3 regions of the Nocardioides sp. P5_E3 genome follow, and region 3 is predicted to be linked to each of the others. Evidence: predicted binding sites of a transcription regulator. Region 3 holds the regulator's gene; each other region holds the start of a gene.
What was found. The regulator LexA, encoded in region 3, represses DNA repair genes until DNA is damaged. The targets are predictions, from matches to a motif close to TCGAACANNTGTTCGA.
Positions count from the first base shown of each region.

Region 1: ACXJKB_RS21460 (alpha-ketoglutarate-dependent dioxygenase AlkB) is a predicted target of LexA. The motif match lies at 2,935-2,950, and genes of this name have one in related genera.
Region 2: ACXJKB_RS03495 (DUF6504 family protein) is a predicted target of LexA. The motif match lies at 2,605-2,620, and genes of this name have one in related genera.

Region 1 covers NZ_JBFUMR010000046.1:12,558-21,948, reverse strand. Annotated here, with positions in the region: gene ACXJKB_RS21485 (NAD(P)-dependent alcohol dehydrogenase) at 1-84, opposite strand, end outside; gene ACXJKB_RS21480 (MerR family transcriptional regulator) at 133-603, opposite strand; gene ACXJKB_RS21475 (oxygenase MpaB family protein) at 696-1,562, shown strand; gene ACXJKB_RS21470 (HD domain-containing protein) at 1,559-2,143, shown strand; gene ACXJKB_RS21465 (GntR family transcriptional regulator) at 2,130-2,852, opposite strand; gene ACXJKB_RS21460 (alpha-ketoglutarate-dependent dioxygenase AlkB) at 2,964-3,584, shown strand; gene ACXJKB_RS21455 (SRPBCC family protein) at 3,585-4,307, opposite strand; gene ACXJKB_RS21450 (FAD binding domain-containing protein) at 4,307-5,155, opposite strand; gene ACXJKB_RS21445 (xanthine dehydrogenase family protein molybdopterin-binding subunit) at 5,152-7,614, opposite strand; gene ACXJKB_RS21440 ((2Fe-2S)-binding protein) at 7,611-8,093, opposite strand; gene ACXJKB_RS21435 (ScyD/ScyE family protein) at 8,213-9,277, opposite strand; gene ACXJKB_RS21430 (transcriptional regulator) at 9,389-9,391, opposite strand, start outside.
Region 2 covers NZ_JBFUMR010000004.1:91,534-100,924, reverse strand. Annotated here, with positions in the region: gene ACXJKB_RS03505 (DNA polymerase III subunit alpha) at 1-1,708, opposite strand, end outside; gene ACXJKB_RS03500 (SAV_6107 family HEPN domain-containing protein) at 1,721-2,152, opposite strand; gene ACXJKB_RS03495 (DUF6504 family protein) at 2,162-2,524, opposite strand; gene ACXJKB_RS03490 (hypothetical protein) at 2,748-3,215, opposite strand; gene ACXJKB_RS03485 (YbaK/EbsC family protein) at 3,264-3,737, shown strand; gene ACXJKB_RS03480 (DUF4126 domain-containing protein) at 3,751-4,341, shown strand; gene ACXJKB_RS03475 (phytoene desaturase family protein) at 4,362-5,672, shown strand; gene ACXJKB_RS03470 (SIMPL domain-containing protein) at 5,666-6,274, opposite strand; gene metF (methylenetetrahydrofolate reductase [NAD(P)H]) at 6,280-7,170, opposite strand; gene ACXJKB_RS03460 (polyprenyl synthetase family protein) at 7,234-8,298, shown strand; gene ACXJKB_RS03455 (barstar family protein) at 8,308-8,742, opposite strand; gene ACXJKB_RS03450 (ribonuclease domain-containing protein) at 8,827-9,312, opposite strand; gene ACXJKB_RS03445 (Rv2175c family DNA-binding protein) at 9,312-9,391, opposite strand, start outside.
Region 3 covers NZ_JBFUMR010000017.1:21,029-30,419, reverse strand. Annotated here, with positions in the region: gene ACXJKB_RS12410 (ATP-dependent DNA helicase) at 1-541, shown strand, start outside; gene ACXJKB_RS12405 (sulfotransferase family 2 domain-containing protein) at 551-1,282, opposite strand; gene ACXJKB_RS12400 (NAD(P)/FAD-dependent oxidoreductase) at 1,316-2,533, opposite strand; gene lexA (transcriptional repressor LexA) at 2,581-3,303, opposite strand; gene ACXJKB_RS12390 (SDR family NAD(P)-dependent oxidoreductase) at 3,432-4,238, shown strand; gene ACXJKB_RS12385 (LysM peptidoglycan-binding domain-containing protein) at 4,427-4,777, shown strand; gene ACXJKB_RS12380 (hypothetical protein) at 5,220-5,732, shown strand; gene ACXJKB_RS12375 (hypothetical protein) at 5,732-6,508, shown strand; gene ACXJKB_RS12370 (hypothetical protein) at 6,563-6,898, opposite strand; gene nrdR (transcriptional regulator NrdR) at 7,235-7,711, shown strand; gene ACXJKB_RS12360 (vitamin B12-dependent ribonucleotide reductase) at 7,816-9,391, shown strand, end outside.

The DNA.
Region 1 (9,391 bases), on a different contig from region 3:
GTGGGCGCCGACCTCACGACGCTCGATGGTGGTGGGGGCCAGCGGCTCACCGGCCGAGGGGGCTGCGTAGGCGTTCACGCGCATGGGGGTTGGTCCGTCCTTCTGTGGGGGTGCTGACCGGGGTGTGGCCGGTCAGTGGATCGGGTCGTGCGTGACCGCGCGGAGCTCGTCGGCGAGCGCCCGCGCCTGGTCGGAGACCTGCTCGCTGCGCGCCGCGTCACCCTCCTGGACCGCCTGCCAGTAGGCGATCTTGAGGTCCACGTAGCGCTGGCGGAGCACCAGTGCCCTGGCCTCGGTCGCGAGGCGTTCCTGCTGCTCGCGCAGCAGCCGCTCCTGGTCCGCGGCGACGTCCGCACCGAGCCGGTTGTTGGCCATGTAGAGGCGCATGTCGCCCACCGACATCCCGGTGGCGGCGAGGCAGGAGACCCACATGAGCTGGTCCAGGTCCTCGTCGTCGTAGACGCGGTGCCCACTGCTGGCGCCACGGCTGATCGGGGCGATGACCCCGATCTGCTCGTAGTAGCGCAGCGTGCTGGCCGGCAGGCCGGTGAGGGCTGCCGCCTCCTTGATGGAGTAGCTGCGGGGCAGGGCGTGGCTGGTCACGTCATCGACGGTAGGAACTTCGAGTACTCGAAGTCAAAAGGCAGCGGGCGCCACCAGCGGGCCACTTCGGACGCTTGGCTAGCCTCGACCGCGTGACCCTCCGTGACCGCCTCGGCGCCGAGCTGTTCAGCAAGGTCGCCGGCCCCGACGGCCCGCGCAACCGGCAACGTGTCCACGGCACGCCGGGCCCGCGCTGGTTCACCCCCGACTCCCCCATCGGCCGGGTCCACGGCGACGCCTCGATGTTCGTCGGCGGCATCCGCGCGATCATGCTCCAGTCCCTGCACCCGGCCGCGATGCAGGGCGTGGCCGACCACTCCGGCTACCGCGGCGACATGTGGGGACGGCTCGCGCAGGTCTCGACCTACATCGCGATGACCACGTTCGGCGCCGAGAAGGACGCCCTGCAGATGATCCGCGCCGTCCAGCGCGCGCACGAGTCGGTGACCGGCACGATGCCCGACGGCACGCCGTACGCCGCCTCCGACCCGCACCTGCTCGGGTGGGTCCACGCCGCCGAGATCCACAGCTTCCTCGTCGCGCACGACCGCTACGGCCACCGGCCGCTCGTCGGGGCGGAGCGGGACGAGTACGTCGCCCAGGCCGCCGTCGCGGCCGGGCACCTCGGCGTGCTCGACCCCCCGCGGTCCGAGGAGGACCTGCGCGCCACGCTGGCGGCGTACGCCCCGGAGCTCCGCGGGACCCCGGCCGCCCACGAGGCGATCCGCTTCCTGCTGCTGCACCCCGACCTCCCCGTGGCGGCGCGTCCGGGCTACCTCGCGCTCGCCTCGGCCGCCATCGGCCTGCTGCCGGCCGACGCGCGCCGCGAGCTGCGGCTGCCGCCCGTGCCCCGGGTGACCAACCGCGTGCTGGGCGCCGCAGCCACCCGGACCATCCGATGGGCGATGGCCTCCGGCCACGCCGAGGCGCGCGAGCTGCACGAGGCGACCCAGCGGTGAGCCTCGCCGACCGCTGGCCCCTGCCCGACCACCACGCGCTCCGCGACGACCTGCTGGCGGCCTGGGACCGGTCCGGCTACCACGACCTGCGCCACCTCGAGGAGGTGCTCGACCGGCTCGAGGTGCTGGCCGCGGCGGGCGCGCCCTTCGACCGCACCGTCGTTGACCTCGCAGCGTGGTTCCACGACGCCGTCTACGACGGGGCCGACGACGACGAGGAGCGCTCCGCCCGCTGGGCCGAGGGCGCGCTGCCGGCGACCTGGGCGGACGAGGTGGCGCGGCTGGTGCGGATGACCGTCGAGCACCGCCCCGCCGACGACGACCCGGCGGGCGCCGCGCTCAGCGACGCGGACCTGGGCATCCTGGCCGCACCCCGGGGGCGGTACGACGCCTACGTGGCCGGGGTGCGCGCGGACTTCGCGCACGTCGGCGACGCCGACTTCCGGGCCGGCCGGGCAGCCGTGCTGCGCGACCTGGTCGCCCGGGCGCACCTCTTCAGCACCTCGCACGCGCGCGAGCTGTGGGAGGACGCCGCGCGGGCGAACCTCCAGCGCGAGCTCGCGGACCTCAGCGGTCGTTGAGCTGGAGGTAGACCGTGAAGCGGTCGTGCCGGTAGCAGGTGCGCGAGACCTCGACGATGCGGCCGTCGGACACGGCACGGCGGGCGTGGCGCAGCACCGGGTCACCCTCCTCGACCTCGAGGATCGCGGCCTCGTCGGCGCTCGCGCGGTCGGCGCTGATGGAGTCCTCGACCTCGGTCGGGCGCAGGCCCCGGGCGCCGAGCGCCTCGTAGAGACTGGTGGGGGTGCCGTGCTGGAGGAAGCCGGGCAGCAGGACCTCGTTGAGGTAGGCGTCCTCGACGCACACGATCGCCTGGTCGGCGCGGCGCAGGCGGCGCCAGTGGAGAACGGGGTCACCGGGCGAGATGTCGAGCGCCCTCGCGACGCCGGGGCCGGCCTGCTCCACGCGGGCGAGGAGCGTCTGCGACTCGGGCAGCATCCCGCGTCGGCGGATCTCCTCGGTGAACGAGGTGAGCCGGCCTGAGGTCCGGGGTGGCTGGGCGACGAAGGTGCCGCGGCCGGGGATCCGCTCGAGGAGGCCCTCGGCGACGAGGGCGTCGAGCGCCTGGCGTACGGTCATCCGCGCGACACCGAAGCGGGCCACGAGCTCGCGCTCGGACGGGGCTGCGGAACCGGGCGGCTGGGTCTCGATGAGGCCCCTCACGTGCTCGCGGACCTGGACGTGCTTCAGTGCCCGCTGACGCGGGACGACGAGGTCCACGGGTTCCATGACACTCAGGCTATGACTGGGCTGGACCGGCAGTCTGCAAATTGACCAAGCCTGTGGCAAACCCTTGACAATTTCTTGATGTTCGAACGGATGTTCGACTCATCGCGTACCATGGGCCTCGTGGACTTCCAGTCGTCCCTGTTCGCCGACGCCGCCGCGGATTCCGCGGTGCTGTCTCCTGAGCGTCGCCTGCTGTCCCACGGAGCGTGGGTCGATGTCCAGCGCAACTGGCTCCACGACCCCGACACCGTGTTTTCCGCACTCGTCGATCGCGTGCCCTGGCGGGCCGAACGGCGCGAGATGTACGACGCCGTGGTCGACGTGCCGCGGCTGGTGCACACCTACCTCGCCGCCGACCCGCTCCCCCATCCCGCGCTCACCCAGGCGCGCACGGCGCTCAGCGAGCACTACCTCCCCGAGCTCGGTGAGCCGTTCGTGACGGCCGGGTGCTGCTACTACCGCGACGGTCGCGACTCCGTCGCGTGGCACGGCGACACGATCGGCCGCGGCCGCACCGCCGACACCATGGTCGCCATCGTGAGCGTCGGCGACCCCCGCCGGCTGCTGCTGCGCCCGCGGGGCGGGGGTGCGTCGATCGCGCTGACCATGGGCCACGGCGACCTGGTCGTGATGGGCGGGTCGTGCCAGCGCACCTGGGAGCATGCCGTGCCCAAGGTCGCCCACTCCGGACCGAGGCTGTCGGTCCAGTTCCGCCCGCTCAACGTCTTCTGATCACGACCTCCGCAGCAGCCGTCGCAGCAGCACCAGCACGACGAGGGCGGCCAGCGCCTGCTTCCAGTACGACTTGGCGAGCACGGGGAGCACCGCGCTGCCGAGGTCGAGCGCCTCGGGCTCCCGCGGCGGCGGCCTCGGCGGTGCCGGCGGCGCGGGAGGCACGGGCGGCGATGGCTGCGCAGCACTCCCCGCGGCGGCGACCGGCGGCTCTGCAGGCTCGCCGCCCACCAGGGACGCGGCGCCCGGCGACGAGTCGGTCGCGTCGCTCGACTCGGCGGGCCCGGCCAGCCGCTGCTCGAGGCAGGCGACGAACTGCCCGAGCAGCTTGTCGYAGACGTCRTGCATCACCCCGCGCCCGAACTGCGCCGGCTTGCCGGTGATGGCCAGGTCGGTCTCCACCGACACGTCGGTCGAGCCGTCGGCCTCGGCCATCGAGACCGTGACCTTCGCACCCGCCGTGCCGTTGCCGCGCTTGTCCTTGCCCTTGGCGTCGACGACGAAGCGGTGGGCCTCTTCGTCCTTCTCGACGAACGTGCCGCTGCCGTTGTACAGCAGCGCGATCGGGCCGAGCTTGACCTTCACCGACCCGGAGAACGACTCCTCGTCGGCCTCCGTCACCTGGGCGCCGGGGAAGCACTCGGCGACCGAGGCGATGTCGTTGAAGTGCGCCCAGGTCTCCTCGACCCCGATCGGGACGGTGAACCGGTGGCTCAGCTCCACTACAGCGCCCCCGCGGCCTTGAGCACGGCCCGGCCGGTCAGCACCCGCGCGAGGTGCTGGCGGTAGTCGGCGGCGCCGTTGAGGTCCGAGGGCGGGTTGGTCCCCTCGGCCGCGAGCTGCGACGCCTCGCGTACGCCGTCCTCCGTCGCGCTGGCACCGGCGAGGGCCTGCTCGGTGGCGGTCGCGCGCAGCGGGGTCGAGCCCATGTTGGTCAGCCCCACGCGGGCCTCGTCGATCGAGCCCCTGACCGTCGCGGCGATGGCGACGATCGGCCACTGGTGGGCCACCCGCACGAACTTCTCGTAGTGGGCGCCCCAGCCGGTGTGCTTGGGGATGCGCACCTCGGTGAGGATCTCGTCGTCACCGATGGCGGTCTCGAAGAGGTCGACGAAGAAGTCCGCGGCGTCGACCGTGCGGGTGCCACCGGGACCGGCGATGACGAACTGCGCGCCGAGCGCGAGTGCCGGCGCACCGAGGTCACCGGCGGGATCGGCGTGTGCCAGCGCGCCGCCGAAGGTGCCGCGGTGCCGGATCTGCGAGTCCGCGACCTCCGCGGCTGCCTTGGACAGCAGGAGCGCGTGCTCCTTGACCAGGCTGTCGTCGCGCACGTCGTGGTGGGTGGTCATCGCACCGATCACGAGGGCGTCGCCGTCGTCGCGGATGCCGCGCAGCGAGGAGATGCCGCCGAGGTCGATCACCACCTCCGGTGCGTTGAGCCGCATCCGCAGGACCGGCAGCAGGCTCTGCCCGCCGGCCAAGATCTTCGCGTCGTCGCCGTGCTGGCCGAGCGCGGCGAGCGCCTCCTCGACCGACGTCGGGGCGAGGTAGTCGAACTCCACCGGGATCACTGGCCCGCTCCTTCGTCCTGGTTGAGGGCGCCTTCTTCGAAGTGCGGCATCGCCGCCTGGGGTGTCGGTGCGTCACCGTCGTTGGCGTGGATCGCGCGCCACACCCGCTCCGGGGTGCACGGCATCTGGATGTCGCGGACGCCCAGGTGTCGTACGGCGTCCACGACCGCGTTGACGACAGCCGGGGTCGAGGCGATCGTGCCGGCCTCGCCGACGCCCTTCGCGCCGAGCGAGTTCGTCGTGCAGACGCTCGGCTCCTGGGTGTGCTGGACGTCGAACGAGATCGTGTCGGCCGACGTCGGCAGGAGGTAGTCGACGAACGACCCGCTCACCAGCGTGCCGGCCTCGTCGTGGACGGCCTCCTCCCACAGCGCCTGGGCGATGCCCTGCACCAGCCCGCCGTGCACCTGACCGGCCACGATGAGCGGGTTGATGATCGTGCCGATGTCGTCGCAGCAGGTGTACTTCCGCATCTTCACCGCGCCCGTCTCGGTGTCGACCTCCATGGCGCACAGGTGCGTGCCGTGCGGGTAGTTGAAGTTGACGGGGTCGTACGTCGCCTCGGCGTCGATGCTGAGCTCCATGTCCTCGGGGTAGTTGTGCCCCGTGAACGTCGCCGTGGCGAGCTCCTGGATGGCGACGCCCTGGTCGGTGCCGCGGACGGTGAACCGGCCGCCGGCGTAGTCGAGGTCGTCCTGGTTGGCCTCGAGCAGGTGCGAGGCGAGGTGCCTGGCCTTGTCGATGACCTTGTCGACCGCCTGCACCAGCGCCTCGCCGCCGACCACGAGCGAGCGTGAGCCGTAGGTGTCCAGCCCGCGGTGCGCGACCTGCGTGTCGCCGTGCAGCACCTCGACGTCCTCGAACGGCACGCCGAGCCGGTCGGCGACGATCTGGCTGAACGCCGTCTCGTGCCCCTGGCCGTGCGCGCTCGCACCGGTGACGATCTCGACCTTGCCAGTGGCCAGCATCCGCACGCTCGCGTGCTCCCAGCCGCCGGCGCCGTAGTCGAGGCTGCCGAGCACCCGGCTGGGCGCGAGGCCGCACATCTCGGTGAAGGTGGACACGCCGATGCCGAGCTGGACCCGGTCACCGCGCTCGCGCCGCTCCTTCTGCTCCGCGCGCAGCGCGTCGTAGCCGAAGGACTCCTTCGCCTTCGCCGTGGCCGCTTCGTAGTTCCCGGAGTCGTACTCCAGGCCCGCGACCGTGGTGAACGGGAACTCCTCGTGGGTGATCCAGTTGCGCTCGCGGATCTCCAGCGGGTCCACGCCGACCTCGGCGGCCAGCTCGTCCATCAACCGCTCGATGGCGTACGTCGCCTCGGGCCGGCCGGCGCCGCGGTAGGCGTCGGTGAACGTGGTGTTGGTCAGCACGGTCTGGCACTCGAAGCGGTAGGCCGGGAACTTGTAGATCGCGTTGAACATGAAGGCGCCGAGGACGGGCACACCGCCGCCGACGATCGCGATGTAGGCGCCGAGGTCGGCGTCGAGGTGCACCTTGAGGGCGGTGACCTTGCCGTCCTTGTCGGCCGCGAGGCTCAGCGTCTGCACCTGGTCGCGGCCGTGGTGGGCCGCCATCAGGCTCTCGCTGCGGGTCTCGGTGTACTTCACCGGCTTGGTGAGCCGGCGTGCCACGGCCCAGGCGATCCACTCCTCGGGCGTGGTCTGCAGCTTGCCGCCGAAACCACCACCGACGTCGGGGGCGATGACCCGGATCTTCGACTCGGGTACGCCGGTGGTGGCCGCCAGGGCGAACCTCAGGATGTGCGGGATCTGCGTCGCCGACCACATGGTGATCTGCTCACCGGTCGGGTCCACGACCACGCTTCGCGGCTCCATGAACGCCGGGATCAGCCGCTGCTGGCGGTACTCCCGCTCGATGAGGATCCCGTTGGCGCGGGCGTCCTCGATGGCGGCCTCGACGTCGCCACCGGTGCCGGCCTCGTTGGAGTCGAAGACCCACAACGCGGACTTGTTGGTGCCGAGGTCGGGGTGGGCGAGCACCTCGTCCTCGAGCGCCTTCTTGATCCCGACCACGGCGGGCAGCTCGTCGTACTCGACGTCCACGAGCTCCGCGGCGTCGCGCGCCTCGGCGGCGCTGCGGGCCACGACGACGGCCACCACCTCGCCGGCGAAGGCGACCCGGTCGGCGGGCATCGGCGAGTGGGTCGGCGTCTTCTGGTCGGGCGTGATCGGCCAGGCGTTGATGCAGACGCCGAGCTCGTCGCCGAAGTCCTTGCCGGTCAGCACGGTGACCACGTTGGGCGAGGCCTTGGCGGCCTCGACGTCGATCGAGGTGATGGTCGCGTGGGCGAAGGGGCTGCGCACCATGGCGAGGTGGAGCATCCCGGGGAGGGTGATGTTGTCGGTCCACCGGGTTCGCCCGGTGATCAGCCGCTGGTCCTCCTTGCGGCGCCGGTCCCGGCCGATCTCGGCGACCGGGCGGTCCTGGGTGGCGGTCATGCCTTCGCCCCCTCGGTGGAGCCGGCGGCGTGGAGGACGCTCCTGACGATGTTGTGGTAGCCGGTGCAGCGGCAGAGGTTGCCCTCCATGCCGAGCCGCACCTCCTGCTCCGTGGGGTTCGGGTTCTCGCCCAGGAAGTCGACGGCCTGCATGATCATCCCCGGCGTGCAGAAGCCGCACTGGAGGCCGTGGCACTCGCGGAAGGACGCCTGCACCGGGTGCAGGTCACCCTCGGCGGTGTCGGCGAGGCCCTCGATCGTGGTGACGGTGCGGCCGTTGGCCTGCACCGCGAGCACGTTGCACGACTTCACGCTCGTGCCGTCGAGGTGGACGGTGCACGCCCCGCAGTTGGAGGTGTCGCACCCGATCACGGTCCCAGTCTTGCCGAGCTTCTCCCGCAGGTACTGCACCAGCAGCATCCGGGGCTCGACGTCGTCGGACACCGACGCTCCGTCGACGGTGAGTTGGATCTTGGTCATGCGACTCCTCCGTGCGTGTGAGGTGGATCACTCGCGGCCGACGCTAGGCCCGGCCGGTTGGCAGCCGGTTGGTCGGTCCACACCGGACCTCGGCACCCCACACGCACGGAGGTCGTTGCTCAGTAGCGCAGCACGACGCCCTTCGGCTTCTCCGACAGCACCTGCGCGCTGACGTAGAGGTCACCGTCGGCCCACTCGACCGCGGCGGGCATCATCACCTCGGCGTACGGCTTGGCGGTCGTGCGGCCGGCCTTGATGCGCGAGACCTGGCCACCGAAGAGCTGGGCGACGTAGATGTCACCGTTGTCCGCCACCGCGACACCCGTCGCGCCGGCGAAGCCGGAGGCGACCTCACGGACCTTGCCGGTCGTGGCCTTCACCTTGACCAGGCGACCCTGCGCACCGGTGCTGCCGTCCTCGGGACCACCGGGGAGCAGCGTGACGTAGAGCCAGCCGCCCTTGCCCACCTCGACGTCGGTCGGGACCGGCTCGAAGTTGAAGGTCTTGCCGACGGTGCAGGCCGGGAGCTGGTTGGCCGCTGCCGCCTCCGCCGTGATCACCACGGGCACCGGGGGCAGGACCGCGACGGTCTTGACCTTGCCGTTGGGCTTGACCGACAGGATCGTGTTGCCGGCGGCGTCGGCGACGTACGTCGTGCCCTTGTGCACGGTCGAGCCGTAGGGGTGCGACTCCACGATGCCCGTGTAGGACGCGGGCACCTCCGGCGGCATCTGCGCCGCACAGGCGGCGTCGAGCCCGCCCTCGATGCCGTACGAGACGTCGGCGTCGGGGTTGTGGTCGGCCTCGTAGGCCGACAGGTCGGCGACCTTCTTCGGCTTGGCGCCCGGGCGCATCGACCAGAGCGCGGTCTTGGCGCCCTTGGTCGTCGCGAACTGGACGGTCCCACGGTCCTCGGAGACCGCGCCGACCTCGGTGCCCTTCTTGGCGGCGAAGACCACCTCGGCCTTGGCGCCCGGGGCGACCGCGGTCAGCAGCCCGGCGAAGTTCTGGGCGACGTAGGCGGTGCCGTCGCCGGCGACGACCATGCTGAGTGGCGAGACGAGCTTCTTCGCCACCGTCGTCGCTTCGGGTGCCGTGGAGGCAGTCGCGGCGGGGCTGCCCACGAGGCTCCCCGTGAGCAGGACGACGGCTCCTGACGCCATCGCTCGTCGTGTTGCGGCCATGCTTTCTCCCTCGTACGTGGCCGCACCCCCGTGCGGCGCCTCGACGCAGGATCGTGCACCGCAACCCGAGCGGTCCACTACATTTTGTAGATCTACCCGAAATGGGAGGGGTCA
Region 2 (9,391 bases), on a different contig from region 3:
GATGCATCGCGATGTGGCGCGGCAGCCCGTCGAGCCGCTCGACCAGTCCGAAGAAGCGGTCGAGTGCGCCGTCACCGAGCCCGCTGGCCCGCAGCTCGGGCAGGTCGCGGAGCGCCGAGCGGGCGTCGCGGGCACGGACGTGGGGGAACGCCTTGGCGATCGCGTCCACCTCCCCCGGCGGCATGCCGAGGGCGGCGCCGACGTCACGGACCGCGTGGCGGACCCGGTAGGTGTCCATCATCGAGACGGTGACGCACCGCTCGCCGCCGAAGCGGTCGAGGATCGCGCGGTAGACCTCCTCGCGCCGGGCGGACTCCACATCGACGTCGATGTCGGGCAGCGAGGCACGCAGGGGCGACAGGAACCGCTCCATCAGCAGGCCGTGGCGGATCGGGTCGACCCCGGAGATGCCGAGCAGGTAATTGACGAGGCTGCCGGCGCCGGACCCGCGCGCGGCACGACGGACGCCCATCTCACCGATCAGGTCGGTGACGTCGGCGACGGTCAGGAAGTAGGACGCGTAGCCCAGGGTCCGGATGGTCTCGAGCTCGTCGTCGAGCCGCTTCCAGACCCGCATCCTCGGGCCGGTGCCGTAGCGCCAGCCGATCGCCGCCTCGCAGCGGGCGCGCAGCAGCGCGTCTGCCGTGCGGTGCGGGCCCGCGTCGGGGAGCTCGAGCTCCGGGAAGTGCACCTCGCCGATGCCGAGGTCGGTTCGCGGGTCGAGCGCGCACCGGTCGGCGACCGCCCGCGTGCGGGCGAGCAACCGCCTCGCCTCCTGCTCGCTGTCGCCCAGCCCGGCGAGGCGGCAGATCTCGTCGGCCACCTCGTGCATCTGCTTGCCGGACTTGAGGAACCCCTCGGCGTTGCCGCGAGCGCCGTCGGGACCGACGTCGCGCAGCCCGGCCGAGCCCAAGGGCACCAGTCGGCGGGCCGCGTCGAGCACGTCGACCGTCGGCGCGTCGAGCCGGTCGGTGTAGCGCACCGCGTTGGTCAGCACCGTCGTGAGGCCGGCGCGGCGGGCGAGACCGGCCATCCGCGCGGCGTGGGCCGACGTGCCCGGCCCCCAGGCGCCCCCGCGTCGGCCGAGCCGGTGGGACACCAGCTCGACGACCAGGTTGGGGCGGGGCACCACCTCGAGCCACGGCGCCAGCACCGTCGGGCCGAGGTCGTCGCGGCGCCGGGTGGCGACCGCGCCCAGCTCCGAGGACGGCCCGAGCAGCACGAGCACGTCACCGCCCGCGAGGTGGGGGGCCAGCAGGTCGAGCGTTGCGACGGGTCGCCCGCGCTCCCCGGACAGGTGGACCGAGGACACCATCCGGCACAGGGACGCCCAGCCTGCCCGGCCCATGGCCAGGAAGGTGACGCGGGCGCCGCCCCCCTGCTGCGGTGACCTGTCGCGGGACACGCCCCCGCGCGCCGGCGTACGACGTCGGGGCGGGCGCCCACCTCCCCCGGTCGACGCGCCCCCGGTCGCCATGTCGGTGGTCGGGGCGACCGCGAGGTCGACCCCGAGCACCGGCCGGATGCCGGCCCGGCGGGCGGCGCCCACGAACTTCACCGCGCCGTAGGTGCCGTCACGATCGGTGAGGGCAAGGGTGTCCATGCCGTGCTCGACCGCCCGCTGGACGAGCACGTGGGGGTGGGACGCGCCGTATCGCAGGGAGAACCCGGAGGCGACGTGGAGGTGGACGAACGGGTCTGACGACACCTCGCCCCGCCCTCAGGCGACGCTGGCGTGCGGGACCAGGCCGAGCGCCTGCTCGACCACGGCGAGGAACCGGTCGGCGTCGCGCAACAGGTCGTCGGCCTCCCGCTCGGTCACGGCCCGGGTGGACCCGGCCTCGGCGGCGGCGCGCTTGCCGGCACCGGCGGCGAAGAAGCTCGCCCACTCGGTCAGCTCGGGGGCCACCTCGGCGAGCAGGACCCACGCGTTCTTCTGCCGGCGGCCCCGCGGGGCCGGGCGGGCCCGGGCCGCGAGCAGGGCGGCCGCGGCGCAGAGCGCCGCGACGTGGGCGCAGGCGTAGCGGGTCGGCACGTCGCGCGCCGTGATGGAGTCGCGCAGCGACGTCGCGGACCGCTCGAGGTAGGAGTGCGAGGTGGCGGGGAGCATGTGGGGTCCGACGGAGGGCCCGGGGCTGGTCGTCGAGGTCATCGCCGGCCCTCAGTCCAGGCACCCGACGAGCTGCCAGCGCCCGTCGGTCCAGTCGAAGGAGAGGTCGAAGACGCCGTAGGACTGCTGGTCGCCCGACTGCTGCCGCCCGCCCTGGATCCCGCGGCCGGCCTCCACCCGCCACAGCTCGCGCTCGGCGACGAGGTCGGTGATCGTCCTCGACTCCGCGCCGTCGGACCCGCCGTCGGACCCGCCGTCGGACCCGCCGTCGGACGCGCCCTGCCACCAGGGACCGGTCTCCACCCAGTGCGCGACGACTGCGCGCACCTTCCACAACCTGCCCCGCCACAGGAACTGGTCGGGGTCCTCGGCCTCGCCTCGTCGCACCTCGACGGGGTCGTCGTACTGCCTCATCGCGCCTCCTCGCACATCCGTCGACCCCGGGGCCGACCCGGGGGACGGTGGGGGTCGAGGTCACCGCCACCCGGGTCGCATCGAACACATGTTCGAACAACGAGAACGGTACTACCCCCCACCGACAGCCCGTCAAGGGCTGACGCGACTCCCGAGGACGAAGCCGAGGACGGAGCCCGAGGACGACGGGAGTGGACCGCGCGGCGGACGCGCCGAGCGGACGTCAGACCCGACGCAGGTAGGCCGTCGTCTCGCGCTGCCAGAGGAAGAACGACAGCACCAGGCCCTCGACGATCACCAGGGCCGACAGCACCACGAAGATGACCGGGAGGTTGTTGTCGAGGCCGACCACGCCGACCAGCACGCCGACGCCGGCGGTGGCGGTGAGGACCGGGCGGGTCCAGCCGTAGCCGCCGACGAAGAAGGAGCCGAGCACGAGCACCAGCAGGGCGAAGCCGACGAACGCGACGACCGAGAGGGCGACGAACCCCGGCACGATGGGGCTGTCGCGCAGCAGCTCGATGCCGCCCTGGGAGAGGATCTCCTGCGCCGACGGGTTGCCCTTGGCCCAGCCGAGGATGACGTCGTCGCGCATCAGCCAGATCAGCAGCGTGATCACGCCGGACGTGGCCACGATCAGTCCGAGCACTCGCATGCTGTTGACCACGGATCCCGGCAGGTCGCGCGCCATCTTGAAGTCCCCCTGAGGATCGTCGTCGTTCGTCGCTAGGCTCGCATCATGTCGACCGAGCACGCATCGATCACCTCATTTCGAGGCGACCTCACCCGGCGCGGCGGCGCCGGTGACGTGGTCATCCTGCCCGACAGCGCCCACACTGCGGCACTCGCCGCGGCGGCGCTCGGGTGCGAGGTCGGCGCCATCGCCAACAGCCTGCTCTTCGACGGTGACGGCGAGCCCGTCCTCATCCTCACCTCCGGTGCCCACCGCGTCGACACGGCGTCGGTCGCCGACCGCATCGGCGTGACCCGGCTCAAGCGTGCCAACCCCGACTTCGTGCGCCGCCACACCGGTCAGGTGATCGGCGGCGTCTCCCCCATCGACCACCCGGCGCCGATCCGCACCTGGATCGACCCGTGGCTGCGTCGGCACGACGTCGTGTGGGCTGCGGCCGGCCACCCCGCCGCGGTGTTCTCGACGTCGTACGACGAGCTGGTGACCATGACCGGCGCGGTCGAGGTCGAGGTGGACTGATGGGGACCCGCTGATGGACGCCCTGGCCCTCACCTTCTCCAGCGGGTGGGCGAGCGGCATCAACGCCTACCTCGTCGTGCTGGTGCTGGGCATCGCCGACCGGGTCGGCTCCTACGCCGACATCCCAGACGCCCTCGGCCGGTGGGACGTGCTGGCCGCGGCCGGCTTCATGTTCGCGATGGAGTTCGTCGCCGACAAGATCCCCTACATCGACTCGACCTGGGACGCCATCTCCACCGCGATCCGGCCGACCGTCGGCGCGGTCATCGGCGTGCTGCTCGCCGGCGACGCCGCCTCGCTGGACCAGGCCGTGCTCGGCGTCGTCGGCGGGGGCACGGCACTCCTGAGCCACCTGGCGAAGGCGGGCGGCCGGCTGGCCATCAACTCCTCCCCCGAGCCGGTGACCAACATCGGGGCCAGCCTCACCGAGGACGCCGCCGTGCTCGGGGTGGTGTGGTTCTCGCTCGAGCACCCGCAGGCAGCCGCCGCGATCGCCGGTGTCCTGCTCCTCACCGGCCTGGGCCTGCTGCTGGTCCTCACCCGGCTGGTGCGCCGCGGCTGGCGACGCTGGAAGAACAAGGAACCCGTCGAGCGGGCGATTTAGCGGACGCCTAGGGTTCCCCCGTGGCTCGTGTGGTGGTGGTCGGAGGTGGCTTCAGCGGCATGGCGGCCGCTGCCCGGCTGGCCAAGCTGGGCCACGCGGTCACGATCCTCGAGCGCGCCGAGCACCTCGGGGGCGCGCTGACCACGGTCGAGCGCGACGGCTTCGCGTGGGACGCCGGGCCGACCACGACGCTCCTGCCGGCGGTCGTGCGCGACCTGTTCCGGAAGTCGGGCCGCCCGCTCGAGCGCGAGCTCGACCTCCAGCCGCTCGACCTGGTCCGCGAGCACCGCTTCGCCGACGGCTCGACGGTGCGGCTCCCCGGCGGCTCGCGAGCCGGCCAGCTCGCGGCCGTCGAGTCCCTCGGCGCGGGCCTCGGCCGGCAGTGGGTCGACCACGTGGCGTCGTACGGCGAGCTGTGGGAGCTGCTGCGCAAGGAGTGGTACGAGCGGCCCTACGACCCCGACGTCGCGCCACGCGAGCTCGTGGCGATGCTCGACCGGCGCGAGTCGCTGCACAAGCGGCTTCGTCGGTCGCTCGACGACGAGCGGCTGCGGCTGCTCGCCGGCCACCGGGTCGTGATGGACGGCCACGACCTGCGCCGGGCGCCCGTGCTCGCCGGCGTCGACGTCTACCTCGAGCAGCGCTTCGGGTCGTGGACCGTCCCCGGCGGGCTCGCCGCCCTCGGCGTGGCGATGGCCGACCGCCTCGCGCTGCGGGGCGTCACCGTGCTGACCGGCACTCCGGCGATCGACCTCGTCGTGCGCGACGGCCGGGTCGCGGCGGTCCGGACCGCGGTCGGCGAGGTCGACGCCGACCACGTGGTCGTCGCGATCGACCCGCGGCGGCTGCCCGCCCTCGCGTCGTACGTCCGGCGCACGATGCCTGCCTTCCCGCCGGTCGTGTGCCACGTGGGGCTCGAGGGCGAGGTGCCCGACCTGCCCCACGAGGTGGTGCTCCACGGAGACCCGCTGCTGGTGGTGCGCACGGGTGGCCGGGCGCCGGACGGTGCGGCGGCATGGACGGTGCTGGCACGCGGCCTCATCGCGGAGGACGTCCTGACGGCGCTGGCGCGCCACGGCCTCGACGTCCGCAGTCAGGTCGTCGCCCGCGTCGACCGCACGCCTGCCGACCTCGTCGAGGCGTGGGGCGGCTCGCCGCACGGCGTGCAGTGGCAGGGTCCCCGCACGGCCCGCGCGCGGCTTGGCCCGCGGACGCCGATCGCCGGCGTGCTGGCCGCCGGGGCGCACGCCACCACCGGGTCGGGCCTGCCGTTCACCGGACTCAGTGCCGCGCTGGTCGCCGAGATGGTCGGCCGGGCCCCACGTCAGTAGGCGAGCTCCCACACCACCGTGACGGTGGTGGCGACCGACGCCTCGCCCGGCTCGAGGTCACCTGCCGACGCGCGGGCCAGCGCCATCTTCGGCATCGGCGAGGGGCCTCGGTCGGCATCGCCCTCGACGATCGTCTGCACGGCGCCGAGTCCCGCACCGGCCATCCGGGCCAGCTCGGCCGCCCGCTCGCGCGCGTCGTGGAACGCGGCCTCGCGGGCCCGGGCACCGGCTCCGTGGTCCTCGGTGACCTCCAGGGCCACCCCGTCGATCGCGAGCGAGTCGCCGACCTCGCCCGTCAGGTCGCTCAGCAACGCCCCGGCGGTCGCCAGGTCCGGGCACGCGATCGCGTAGGAGTGCCGCGCCTCGTAGCCGGCCTCGCGCCCCTCGTGGTCGCGCGCCGGCCACACGGAGATGCCGGAGGAGGCGACCCGGCGCTCCTCGGTGCGGCGGTGCGCGACCTCCACGACGGTGGCGGCGGCCGCAGCCATCGCCGCGTAGGCCTCGGCGACACTGCTGCCCCGTGCCACGGCCGCGAGCCGCACCACCGCGCTGTCCGGCACGACGGCGACCACGCCGGTGCCGGTCACGGTGACGGTCTGCATGCGCGTCAGACGGTGATCTGCAGGTTGGCGAAGATCTCGCGCGTCGCCTTGGACCGGTTGAGCGTGTAGAAGTGGAGGCCCGGCGCCCCGGCGTCGAGCAGCGTCGCGCACAGCTCCGTCGCGATCGCGATGCCCTCGGCCCGCAGCCGGGCCGGGTCGTCGGCGTACGGCGTGAGGCGGGCCGTGGTCTCCTCGGGCAGCTGGCGGCGGGAGAACTCGACCATCCGCTCCATCGAGCGCAGGTTCAGGATCGGCATGATGCCCGGGATGATCGGGAAGTCGGCCCCGACGGCGGCGGCCCGCTCGACCAGCGCGACGTAGTCGGAGGCTCGCAGCACCATGTCGGTGACCGCGAACTCCGCACCGGCGTCGTGCTTGGCCTTGAGCACCTGCGCGTCCTGGTCGAGGTCCGCCGCGTCGACGTGGCCCTCGGGGAAGGCGGCGACGCCGATGCGCATGTCGGTGCGCTCCCTGATCAGTGCGACCAGCTCGTTCGCGTACGTGAGCCCACCCTCCGTGGGCGTCCACGGCGTGCCGGGACCTCCGGGCGGGTCGCCCCGCAGCGCCATCACGTGCTCGACGCCCGCGTTGCCGAGGTCGTCGAGGATCGCGGCGATCTCGTCGGTCGTGTGCCCGACACAGGTCAGGTGCGCGACCGGGAGCATGCTGGTCTCCCGGGCGATCCGCTCGGTGATAGCCACCGTGCGGTCGCGCGTCGTGCCGCCCGCGCCGTAGGTGACCGACACGAACGTCGGCCCGTAGGGCTCGAGATCGGTGATGGCCTGCCACAGCTGCTGCTCGCCGGCCTCGTCCTTGGGCGGGAAGAACTCGAAGGAGAACGACCGGTCTCCGCGCGCGAGCAGCTCGCGCATGCTCTGTCCCCGTCCGTGCGTCATGCGCAACAGCCTACGGAGGACCGCGCCGTCCTCGGCGCCGTGTCCAGTGTTTAGGCTGAATGGGTGACGACCTGGGACCCCGCCGACTTCCGCGACCGGGTCCAGCAGGTGCTGGATGCCTTCCTCGACGAGCGGGGGACCGAGCTCGCCCCGCTCGGTCCCGACGCCGGTCGCCTGATCGCCGAGGCACGTACGGCGGTCAGCGGGGGCAAGCGGTTCCGGGCGGCCTTCTGCCACTGGGGCCACCGGGCCATCCGGCCGTCGGTCGACGACGACGCGGCCCTGGCCCGGGCGTGCGCCTCCCTGGAGGTGCTGCACGCCAGCGCGCTCGTCCACGACGACTTCATGGACGCCTCCGACACCCGGCGCGGCCGGCCCGCGACCCACCGCGCGTTCGAGGCCGAGCACCGAGCCGCCGGGTGGCGCGGCGACCCCGAGCAGTACGGCGCCGCCGCCGCGATCCTGCTCGGCGACCTCCTGCTCGGCTGGGCCGAGGACATGCTGCGGCGCAGCGGCTTCCCCGCCGAGGAGGTCGCTCCCGGGCTGGCCATCTTCGAGCAGTGCCGCAACGAGGTCATCGCGGGCCAGTTCCTCGACGTCTCCGTGCAGGCGCGCGGCCGGGCGGACGTCGAGACGGCGATGACGGTGCTGCGCTACAAGTCCGCCAAGTACTCCATCGAGCGCCCGATCCACATCGGCGCCGCCCTCGCCGGGGCCACGCCCAGTCAGCTCGAGCAGCTCGGCCGCTTCGGCCTGCCCCTGGGCGAGGCGTTCCAGCTGCGCGACGACCTGCTCGGGGTGTTCGGTGACCCGGAGGAGACCGGCAAGCCGGCCGGCGACGACCTCGTCGAGGGCAAGCGCACGGTGCTCGTCGCCCTCGCGCTCGATGCCGCTCCCCGCGCCGCGGCCGAGCGCCTCGACGCCGCGCTGGGCACGTCGCTCACCGCCACCGACGTCGACGAGCTGCGCGGCATCATCGACGACTCCGGGGCGCGCGCGCAGGTCGAGGCGGTCATCGGCCAGCTGTCCGACCACGCGGTCGAGGCCCTCCGGGCAGCCGACATCGACGCGCACGCGCGCGACGTGCTCGTCGAGCTGGCGGCAGCGGCGACCCAGCGCTCGGTCTAGCTGCGACGTCTAGTCGAGGCTGGTGACACCGGGCACGACGGGACCCTCGCCCCGCAGCAGCACGGTGAACGGCACGCCTCGCTCGTCGTTGACCCGCGAGCCCAGCACGCTGAGGGCGATGCTGAAGGCCTTCTCGTCCGCGCGGGCGAGCGTCGACCAGCCGTCCCACAGCAGGACGACTCCGTCGCGACCGCTCCCGATGTCGTGGAGGCAGTCGGCGAGGGCATCGAAGTTCTGCCCGTAGTGGTCGGGGAAGTCGAGCGCCTCGCCCACCGCCGCGAGGAAGGCCGGCTTCGTGTCGGCGCCGGTCCAGCCGTCCACCCAGCCGAAGCCCCAGCCGGCGTGCTCGACGGAGTGGCGTACGTCAGCGACGTCGAACGCGCCGTGCCAGAGATGGATGCCCGCGGGTTCGTGCCCTGCCAGCACCGCTGCGAGTCCGCTCATGGACGTACTCGCTTCGCTCCGTGCGCCCATGAGGCTCGACCCGCGCTGCACTGGATGGTTCCCTCGCTTCGCTCGGTCACGTCCCTACCTCCTGATGAGTGCGAACGAGCCGTAGTGGTCGTCGGTCCAGTAGAGCTCCTCGCCGTCGTCGCCCGCCACGATGCGTCGAGCACCGCGGTCGTCGACACCGGGCGTGGGGACCGTGTACTCCCGGTAGTAGCCCATCGGCTGGTCGGGCAGCAGCTCCTCACGGTTGCCGAAGGTGCCGCCGTCGTGGTCGGGCTCGGGGAACGGCCCGCCGGCGTCGATCAGCTCGACGGTCCGTGCCGCCTCGGGCGGGAGGGCGGCAAGGCGTACGACGGGCAGGCCGCTCGCCGCGTCGGTCGCGCCGGTCGCGTCGGTCGTGTCGTCCGCGGACGAGGACGTCGACGAGGTCGACCCGCCGTCACCGGCGGGGTCGTCGTCGCCCTGACCGCCGCCGGAGACCAGCCAGGCGACGAGCATCGTCGCCGCCGCGAGGAGCAGCAGCCAGCGGTAGCGCTGCCTGCCCGTCGACGCGGCCGGGGCCATCAGTACTCCAGCACCTGGGCGCGGCGCTTGACCTCGCTGCCGCGGTTCTCGCGGAGGGCGTCGATCGGGCGGCCCGGGA
Region 3 (9,391 bases):
CCTCGTCGACGCCCTCGACGGCCGCACGCTCGGACTGTTCTCGTCCCGGCGCGCCGCGGAGACCGCGGCCGAGGCCGTGCGGACGCGCCTGCCCCACCTGACCACGCTCGCGCAGGGCGACGCCCAGCTGCCCGAGCTCGCCAAGCAGTTCGTCGAGGACCCCCACACCTGTCTCTTCGGCACGCTCTCGCTGTGGCAGGGCCTCGACGTCCCGGGCGACACCTGCCAGCTGGTGATCATCGACCGGATCCCGTTCCCGCGGCCCGACGACCCGCTGATGTCCGCGCGCCAGAAGGCCGCCGACCAGGCGGGCGGCAACGGCTTCATGCAGGTCGCCGCCACCCACGCCGCGCTCCTGCTCGCGCAGGGTGCGGGCCGCCTCATCCGCACGACCTCCGACCGCGGCATCGTCGCCGTGCTCGACCCGCGCCTCGAGACCGCGCGCTACGGCCGCTTCCTCAAGGCGTCACTGCCGCCGATGTGGTCGACCACCGACCCGGCGCTCGCGCGGCAGGCGCTCAAGCGGTTGGGGCAGTCCTAGCCAGCCGACTCAGGCCAGCGGCTCGTAGCCGAAGACCTGGTAGTCGCGTCGGTACATCGTGGCCACCAGCGCCCGGAGCTCGTCGGAGGCCTGCCGGTCGCGGCCGCCGGGGGCGGTCTGGTTCTTCGGCGCCGACGGCACGGCGGGCGCGCCGATGCGCTCGCACACCTCGGCGAAGTCGCGGTCGAACGTCTCCAGCCGGCCGACGAAGTCGACCCGGTTGAGGTCGATCATCCGGCTCTGCAGGGTCAGGTGCTGGTCGGTGCCCGGCACGGCGGACAGGTCCTGCACGGCGGTCCAGCGGGCGAACTCCTCGACCACCTGCATCCGCTCGTGGGTTGCGGGGTCGAAGTCGTAGTAGTTGTTGTCGACGACCTTGTCGTGCCACGCGGAGACGAAGCGGTCCAGCGGGTCGCGCACGAAGGCGAAGGTGAAGTAGTCGGCGAAGCTGGCCACGGGGTAGCGGACCCGCATCGCGTGGTCGACGTCCATGCTCACGCCGTGCGTCTCGCAGTGGTGGCGGATGGTGCGCGTCGCGACCTTGGCCACGCGGTACCAGACGAACCGGTGGCTGTGGCTGATGGTGAGGTTGTACGCCAACGGGCTGAGCCACGCGGACGCCTCGCCTGCAGCGGCCAGACGGTCCACCTCGGCCTGTGCGTCCGGGGTCAGCCGGCGCCGGTTGCCCGGACGGGTGCGGAAGAGCTCCGGTGAGGGAGCGTCGGGGCCGGCGGCAGACATCGCCGCGAGGCTACACGGACCGCGCCCTCCCACTCACCCGAACGGGATGCGCCCCCGCAACGACTCCGGGTCGGGCACGGGGGTCTCGGTGGTCTCCTCGATCAGCGCGCGTGCCTTGTCGACGCTGTCCCACACGTTCCACAGCAGCACGCCGCGGACCTGCCCCGACTTCAGGTAGTAGACGACGCCGGTGCCGACCTCGCCGTCCTTCCAGTCCTCCACCATGTCGAGCCGGCTGCTGGTCTCGCCGACCGCCTCGTAGCCGTAGTCGAGGATGTCGGACCAGAAGAAGGGCGTGTAGTCGTACGTCTCGTCGGCGCCGGCCATCACCTTGCCGGCGTGCTCGCCCGACTTCTCGGCGTGGTCGACGTGCTCGACGCGACGGCGCCCGAGGAGGGCGTCGGGGTAGGACGCGACGTCGCCCGCGGCGTACACGTCCGCGTCGCTCGTGCGCAGGTGCTCGTCCACGACGACGCCGTTGTCGACCTCGAGGCCGGCGGCCTCGGCGAGCCCGGTGCGCGGGAGGACGCCGACGCCGATGACGGCTGCGTCGGCGGTGATGGAGGTGCCGTCGCCGAGGCGGATCCGGACGCCGCCGTCGTCCTCCTCGCCACCCTCGACCGAGCCGTGCACGACGGTCACGCCGCGGTCGGCAAAGGCCTTGGTCAGGGTGGCGGCGAGGGCGCGGGGGAACATCTGCTCCTGCACGTCCTCGAGGTCCAGCACGAGGGTGACCTGGACACCGTTCTGCACGAGGGCGGAGGTGATCTCCGAGCCGATGTAGCCACCGCCGATGACCGCGACGTGGCTGCCCTCGGTCGCGACGGCGCGCAGCCGCTGGTAGTCGGCGGCGGTGCGGTAGTAGATGACCCGCGGGCCGGGGTCGACGGAGAGCACGCGGGGCTCGGCGCCGGTGGCGAGCAGCAGCTTGCCGTAGCCGACGCTGCTGCCGTCGGCGAGGCGTACGACGTGGGCGCCGGGGTCGATCCCGGTCACCGTGGTGTCGGTGACCAGGTCGACAGCGTCGTCCTCGTCGAGGTCGCCGGCGAGGGAGGATCCCTCGAGGGTCTCGTCGTCCTTGAGCCAGAGGTCCTTGGTCAGGACGGGCCGGTAGACCGGCTTGTCGGGCTCGGAGCCCAGGACCGCGATGCGCCCGGCCCCGTCCTGCGAACGGATGCCCTTCACGGCGCTCGCCGCAGCGACCCCCGCACCGACGATGACGTAGTCATAGGACTGCTCCACGTTGCTCATGCCGCCATCGTGCACCCTCGCTGGTCGGGGTGTCCCTCGCCGGTCGATCAGAGGCTGCGGAGCACCGCCGTCACGACACCGAGGATCGTCGCGTTGTCGCCCGGGATCGGGTCGTAGGCGTCGTTGTGGGGGAGCAGCCACACGTGGCCGTCCTTGCGCTGGAACGTCTTGACGGTCGCCTCGCCCTCGATCATCGCCGCGACGATCTGGCCGTTGGTGGCGGTCTGCTCCTGACGGATGACGACGTAGTCGCCGTTGCAGATCGCCGCGTCGACCATCGAGTCACCGGAGACCTCGAGGAGGAAGAGGGTGCCCTCGCCGACGAGCTGCTTGGGCAGCGGGAACACGTCGGTGACCTGCTCCTCGGCGAGGATCGGGCCACCGGCGGCGATGCGGCCGACGACCGGGACGTTGGTGGCGACGGGGTTGGCGTCGCCGATGCCGGTCTCGTCGTACGACGGCTCCTCCGAGCTCGACATGCTGCGCCGCGCAGCCATCACCTCGGGCAGGAACACCTCGAGGGCGCGCGGGCGGTTGGGGTCGCGCTTGAGGAAGCCCTTGCCCTCGAGCACGCGGAGCTGGTGGGCGACGCTGGACGACGAGGTGAGGCCGACGGCCTGGCCGATCTCACGCATCGAGGGCGGGTAGCCCTTGGTCTCGATCGAGTCCTTGATCGTGGCGAGCACCCGCTGCTGGCGCGGGGTCAGACCGGTGGCGTCCGGGGGGCCGTCGGGCATCTCGATGACGTTCTTGTCGTCCTGCTTGGCCATGCGTCCTCCACTAGCGTCGACCCCTCCGTCCGCGGCTGGACAGGGAGGATCAGGTGCGCCCACCGTAGACCTCGGAACGCCGCAGGATCAAACACCTGTTCGAAGCCGCGTGTCGCTAGTGTCCGGGCATGTCGACCAGCCAGCTGACCGGCCCGCCGTCCTCCTGCGTCGTGACGGGTGGAGCCCGTGGGATCGGGCGCGGGATCGCGGAGCTCCTGGTCGCTCGCGGGCACCACGTCGTCATCGGCGACGTCGACGGCTGGGCGGCGGCCGCGACGGCGGCGGAGATCGGCGCCGTCGCCGGCCTCGCCCAGGACGTACGCGATCCTGACGCCCACCGCCTCGTGGCGGAGGAGGCCGCGCGACACGGCGTGCTGACCGCGTGGTTCAACAACGCGGGGGTCGGTGACGACGGCTCCCTCGTCGATCTGTCGGAGGAACAGGTGCGCCGGCTCGTCGAGGTCAACCTGCTCGGTACGACGTGGGGCACCCGCGCGGCGCTCGCGGCGTTCGGCTCGGCAGGCGGCGACGTCGTCAACATCGCCTCGCTCGCCGGCCTCGGGCCGGTTCCGGGCTACAGCATGTACGCCGCCACGAAGGCCGCCGTCGTCTCCCTCTCCACCTCCGTCAACGCCGAGGCGCCGCGCGGGGTGGGGGTCCACGCCCTGTGCCCCGACGGGGTCGACACGGCGATGCTCGCCGCCCAGGACCCGGCGGGCCTCGGGTCGCAGCTGGTCCACTCGGGTGGCCCGATCCTCGACGTCTCCGACGTCGCTGCTGCGGCTGTCGCGCTGATCGGATCCCGACGCGTCGTGCGGGCCGTGCCGGGCTGGCGCGGGGGAGTCGTCCGCGGCTCGGCGCTCGCGCCCGGGCTGATGCAGCACGCGGCCGGGCTCTTCGCGGCCCAGGGTCGGCGGGCGATGAGGCGCCGCTGAGGTCCGTTCGAACACGCCGAACATTTGTTCGACAAGGTGCTTGAACTGTTCGAACACGTGCTCTAACGTCGTACACACGTTCGATCGAACGTCTGATCGACACCCGGTGGTCACAGCCACTGTCGGTGGGTCCGACTAGACATTCGCTCGACAGAACACGACCGGCTGATCTTCCCCAGGAGGCCACCATGAGCACCCTCAGCCTTGCACCTGCTTTCACCGCCATCCCGCGTGCCCGCTCGACGGTTCGTCTGACCCGTCGCGGCCGGCTGGCGGTCTTCCTGACGTCGCTGTTCCTCGTCCTCGGCGTGGCGTTCATGCTCGCCGGCGGCGCGGTCGGCACCGGCGAGGCCGGCCAGCCGGCCCCGACCGAGATCGTCCAGGTCGCGCCGGGCGACACCCTGTGGGGGATCGCCAGCGAGATCGCCACCGACGGCGACGTCCGCTCCATGATGAGCGAGATCGAGCGGCTCAACGCCCTCGAGTCCGCCGGCCTCGCGGCCGGCCAGAAGCTCCGCGTCCCAGTCGTCTCCGACTGACGCAGAGGCCTCCATCAGCCGCTTCGACCCCGGCTGGTGGAACCAAGGGGAAGACCGAGGGGCGGGCCCAGTGGCCCGCCCCTCGGCGCATTTCCGACCACCTCGTCGATCGAGGAGGTCGCGCAGCGACCGTCACGAGATCCAGGTGCCCGGTGTGGTCGTCGGGGTGGCGCTCGGGAGGGTGGCGGCACATCGCACGCTCGTGCGCTGCCGCTCGCCGGGGTGGCGGCACATCGCGCCGATGGCGGTCGGATTCATGCCATCTGCCGCCACCATCCGCCGCCCAGCTCGTGTGGTGGCGGCACATCGCACCGGCGGCGATTGGATTCATGCCATCTGCCGCCACCATCGGCCGTTCTCCACAGTTTTGCCGTCGGGCTGGTTCCGCGGTCGCCCGGATGGGTAGTTTCAGCGTGCTGACGTTGTTCTCGGGAGGCACCTCATGCACGTACGCCGCGCACTCGCGCTGACCCTCGCGGTCCCCGTCCTGCTGGCCGGGTGCTCCGACGACCCCGAGCCGGAGCCGAAGATCCCGGAGACCACGAGCTCGTCGCCGACGCCGACTCCCACCGAGTCGGAGACGCCGCAGGCGGAGAGTCCGGAGGACTTCATCCGGCGGTGGCAGGAGGCGGCCGATGAAATGGCACGCACTGGGGAGACGGCCGCTTTTATGCGCTTGTCGAAGGGATGCCAAGCGTGCGCGACCTACGCCGACCAGGTCTCGGACGTCTATGACCAAGGCGGCAAGGTGGCATTCGGGGGGTCCGAAGTCCTTGCCGTCGAGGAAGACGCGGCCAAGCCCCCCACGTTCGTCGTCGACGTGAAGGCGACCAAGCTCCGGATCGAGGTTCCTGGCGACGCCCCGCAAGTCTTTCCGGCGGCCACGCAGCGGTATCGAATGATCCTGAAGCGCGACGCCAGCTCGTTCATGATGGCCAACTATTCGGTGATCTGATGAGAGCGCTGGCGGTGATCGTCGCCATTGCATGCTCCGTGCTGGGGGTGGCGCCCGCGCCGGCAGGTGCCTCCGCGGCGGACCCTTCGTGCGTTCAGGTCACGTGGCAAGCGATCGCATCGGACTGTGCCTGGACGTATGCCGAGTACACGGATGCATCCGGGTCGCAGGACGAGCACACCTGGGTCGTCACGATCCAGTGCGGCAACGGCGGCATCTGCGTCGAGCACGTCGAGTGCACCGAAGGCGGCCAGGAGGGCTACGTCCACGACGTCTACATGGACGGGACCGACGTGGGTGACGTCTGCGTGCCGCAGGACGCGGTCCAGCAGGTCGACCTGGCGAAGCTGATCATCCGGCAGTTCAAGCGGATCGCCTGGCCGTCGTCCAAGCTCGTGGTGCAACCGCGCGGTGGGCGCACCCTGGTGAACTTCGAGACCAACTTCTACACACCCGACCACCGGTCGATCGACCAGTCCGTCACCGTCGCCGGACAGCCGGTGGTGATCCGAGCCGTCCCCGTCTCGTACGCCTACCTGTTCGGCGACGGCGACAGCACGACGACCGCCAGCCCCGGCAGCCCGCACCCCGATCTCGAGATCACCCACGCCTACGCGCGGACCGGTGGCGTCGTCGTACGGGTCGACACGACGTATGCGGGTGAGTACCGGATCGGGCAGGGGGAGTGGACGTCGATCCCGGACACCCTGACGGTCGAGGGTGCCGGGCAGGACCTCGAGATCGTCGAGGCGCTGCCGCAGCTGGTCCTCGAGTAACCCGGGCGACAACGCGGAGCGCCAGAGTCACCAGGTGACACTGAGGCTCCGCGATCAGCGAGCGGCGCGCTTCCCGCCGACGGGGCGCGGGGGAGCGTCGTCCGAGGGCGGGGGTTGGGAGATTCCCAGCGCCCGCATCAGGCGGGCGACGAGCAGCAGGCCCGCGAAGAGGCAGGCGATCGCGCCGAGGCAGGCCAGCGCCATGAAGCTCCAGGCCGACCCGCCGGACCCGCTGCGCGCCGCCGTACCGAAGTCGATGGCGGCGTAGACGAGGTAGCCCCAGGCGACCATGCAGAGCGTGATCGCCGCGCCGAGGGCGAGGGCAGCCTTGTTGAACTTACGAGGCGACGGAGCCGCCCGGCGCGACCCTGCTCTCTTCCCCGTGGACACGGAGATCATTGTGGCCGATGTGGCCTGAGTGGGGCAGTCGAACCGGCCAAGAGAAGCTGTCGACACGCCGTCCCGAAGCTGGTGAAACGGCACTGACCTGCGGTTTTGGGGGACCCGGCAAAAACCTCGAGGGATCTCTTCCGTTCGCTTGTCAGACCTAGTGGTCGGGGCGTACGGTTACCACTACATCTAGTAGTTACACCGCTGTAGTTATCCACATCTGGTGCACAGGCCAGAGGGCGAATCCCACAGCTACAGGCTAGTTGTCCACAGGAACATCCCCAACCCACACCCTGTTGTACGGGTGTGTGAAGCGCGCCCGAGAGGAGGACCGCCATGCACTGTCCCAACTGCAAGAACGAGGACACCAAGGTCCTCGACTCCCGGGTCGCCGACGACGGCGGTTCGATCCGTCGGCGCCGTACGTGCGCTGCCTGCGACCGCCGCTTCACCACGGTCGAGAAGATGCAGCTCACGGTGCTCAAGCGCTCCGGCGCCACCGAGCCGTTCAACCGCGACAAGGCGATCGCCGGCGTCCGCAAGGCCTGCAAGGGCCGCCCGGTCACCGACGCCCAGCTCGCGTGCCTCGGCCAGGACGTCGAGGACGCCCTGCGGCTCAGCGGCCAGGCCGAGTTCGACGCCAACGAGGTCGGGCTCGCGATCCTGGCCCCGCTGCGCGCGCTCGACGAGGTGGCCTACCTCCGGTTCGCGAGCGTCTACCGCGCGTTCGAGTCGGCTGACGACTTCGACGCCGAGATCAAGATGCTGCGGCTCGAACGAGCCGCCACTGTTCAGCCCGTCCAGACGGGCTGACCCACATACGGCCCGGCAGACCGTGGGGAAGCGGTCTGCCGGGCTCACCAAGCACCCGCGAGAAGACTCGCGATGTTGAACCAACCACCACCACAGGAGATGGCATGACCGAGACGGTGAGCACCCGCGCCAAGGCGAGGGGCAAGGGCCTGAAGCTGGAGCGCGTCTTCAGCACCGAGGGCACCCACCCCTACGACGCCATCACGTGGGAGCGTCGCGACGTCGTCCAGCAGAACTGGAAGACCGGCGAGACCGTCTTCGAGCAGCGCGGCGTGGAGTTCCCCGACTTCTGGTCGGTCAACGCCTCCACCATCGTCACCACCAAGTACTTCCGCGGCGCGGTCGGCACCGACGTACGCGAGTGGAGCCTCAAGCAGCTCATCGACCGGGTCGTGAAGACCTACACCAAGGCCGGCATCGACAACGGCTACTTCGCCGGTGACGCTGACGCCGAGGTCTTCGAGCACGAGCTGACCTGGCTGCTGGTCAACCAGTACTTCTCCTTCAACTCCCCGGTGTGGTTCAACGTCGGCACCCCGTCGCCGCAGCAGGTCTCGGCCTGCTTCATCCTGAGCGTCGACGACTCGATGGACTCGATCCTCAACTGGTACAAGGAGGAGGGCTTCATCTTCAAGGGCGGCTCCGGCGCCGGCCTCAACCTCTCCCGCATCCGCTCCTCCAAGGAGCTCCTCTCCTCCGGCGGTACGGCCTCGGGTCCCGTCTCCTTCATGCGCGGTGCCGACGCGTCCGCGGGCACCATCAAGTCGGGCGGCGCCACGCGTCGTGCGGCCAAGATGGTCGTCCTCGACGTCGACCACCCGGACATCGAGGAGTTCGTGATGACGAAGGCGCGCGAGGAGGACAAGATCCGCGCCCTCCGCGACGCCGGCTTCGACATGGACCTCGGCGGCGCCGACATCACCTCCGTCCAGTACCAGAACGCCAACAACTCGGTCCGCGTCAGCGACGAGTTCATGCGTGCGGTCGAGGACGGCACCGAGTTCGGCCTGCGCTCGCGCGGCACCGGCGAGGTCATCGAGACCGTCGACGCCCGCGACCTGTTCCGCAAGATCAGCACCGCCGCGTGGGAGTGCGCCGACCCGGGCCTGCAGTACGACGACACGATCAACGACTGGCACACCAACCCCGAGACCGGCCGCATCACCGCGTCCAACCCGTGCTCGGAGTACATGTCGCTCGACAACTCCTCGTGCAACCTGGCGTCGCTCAACCTGCTGAAGTTCCTCAAGGACGACGACACCTTCGACGCCGCGCTCTTCGCGAAGGCCGTCGAGTTCATCATCACCGCGATGGACATCTCGATCTGCTTCGCCGACTTCCCGACCGAGGCGATCGGCAAGACCACCGTCGACTACCGCCAGCTCGGCATCGGCTACGCCAACCTCGGCGCGCTGCTGATGGCGATGGGCTTGGGCTACGACTCCGAGGGTGGCCGCTCGATGGCTGCCGCGCTCACGTCGCTCATGACCGGTACGTCCTACAAGCGCAGCGCCGAGCTCGCCGGGATCGTCGGCCCCTACGCCGGCTACGCCCGCAACGCCGACGCCCACAAGCGCGTGATGCGCAAGCACCAGGCGGCCAACGACGTCGTCCGCGTGCTGCACACCGAGGACGGCCGCGTGCACAAGCTGGCCTCCAAGGCCTGGGCCGACGTGATCA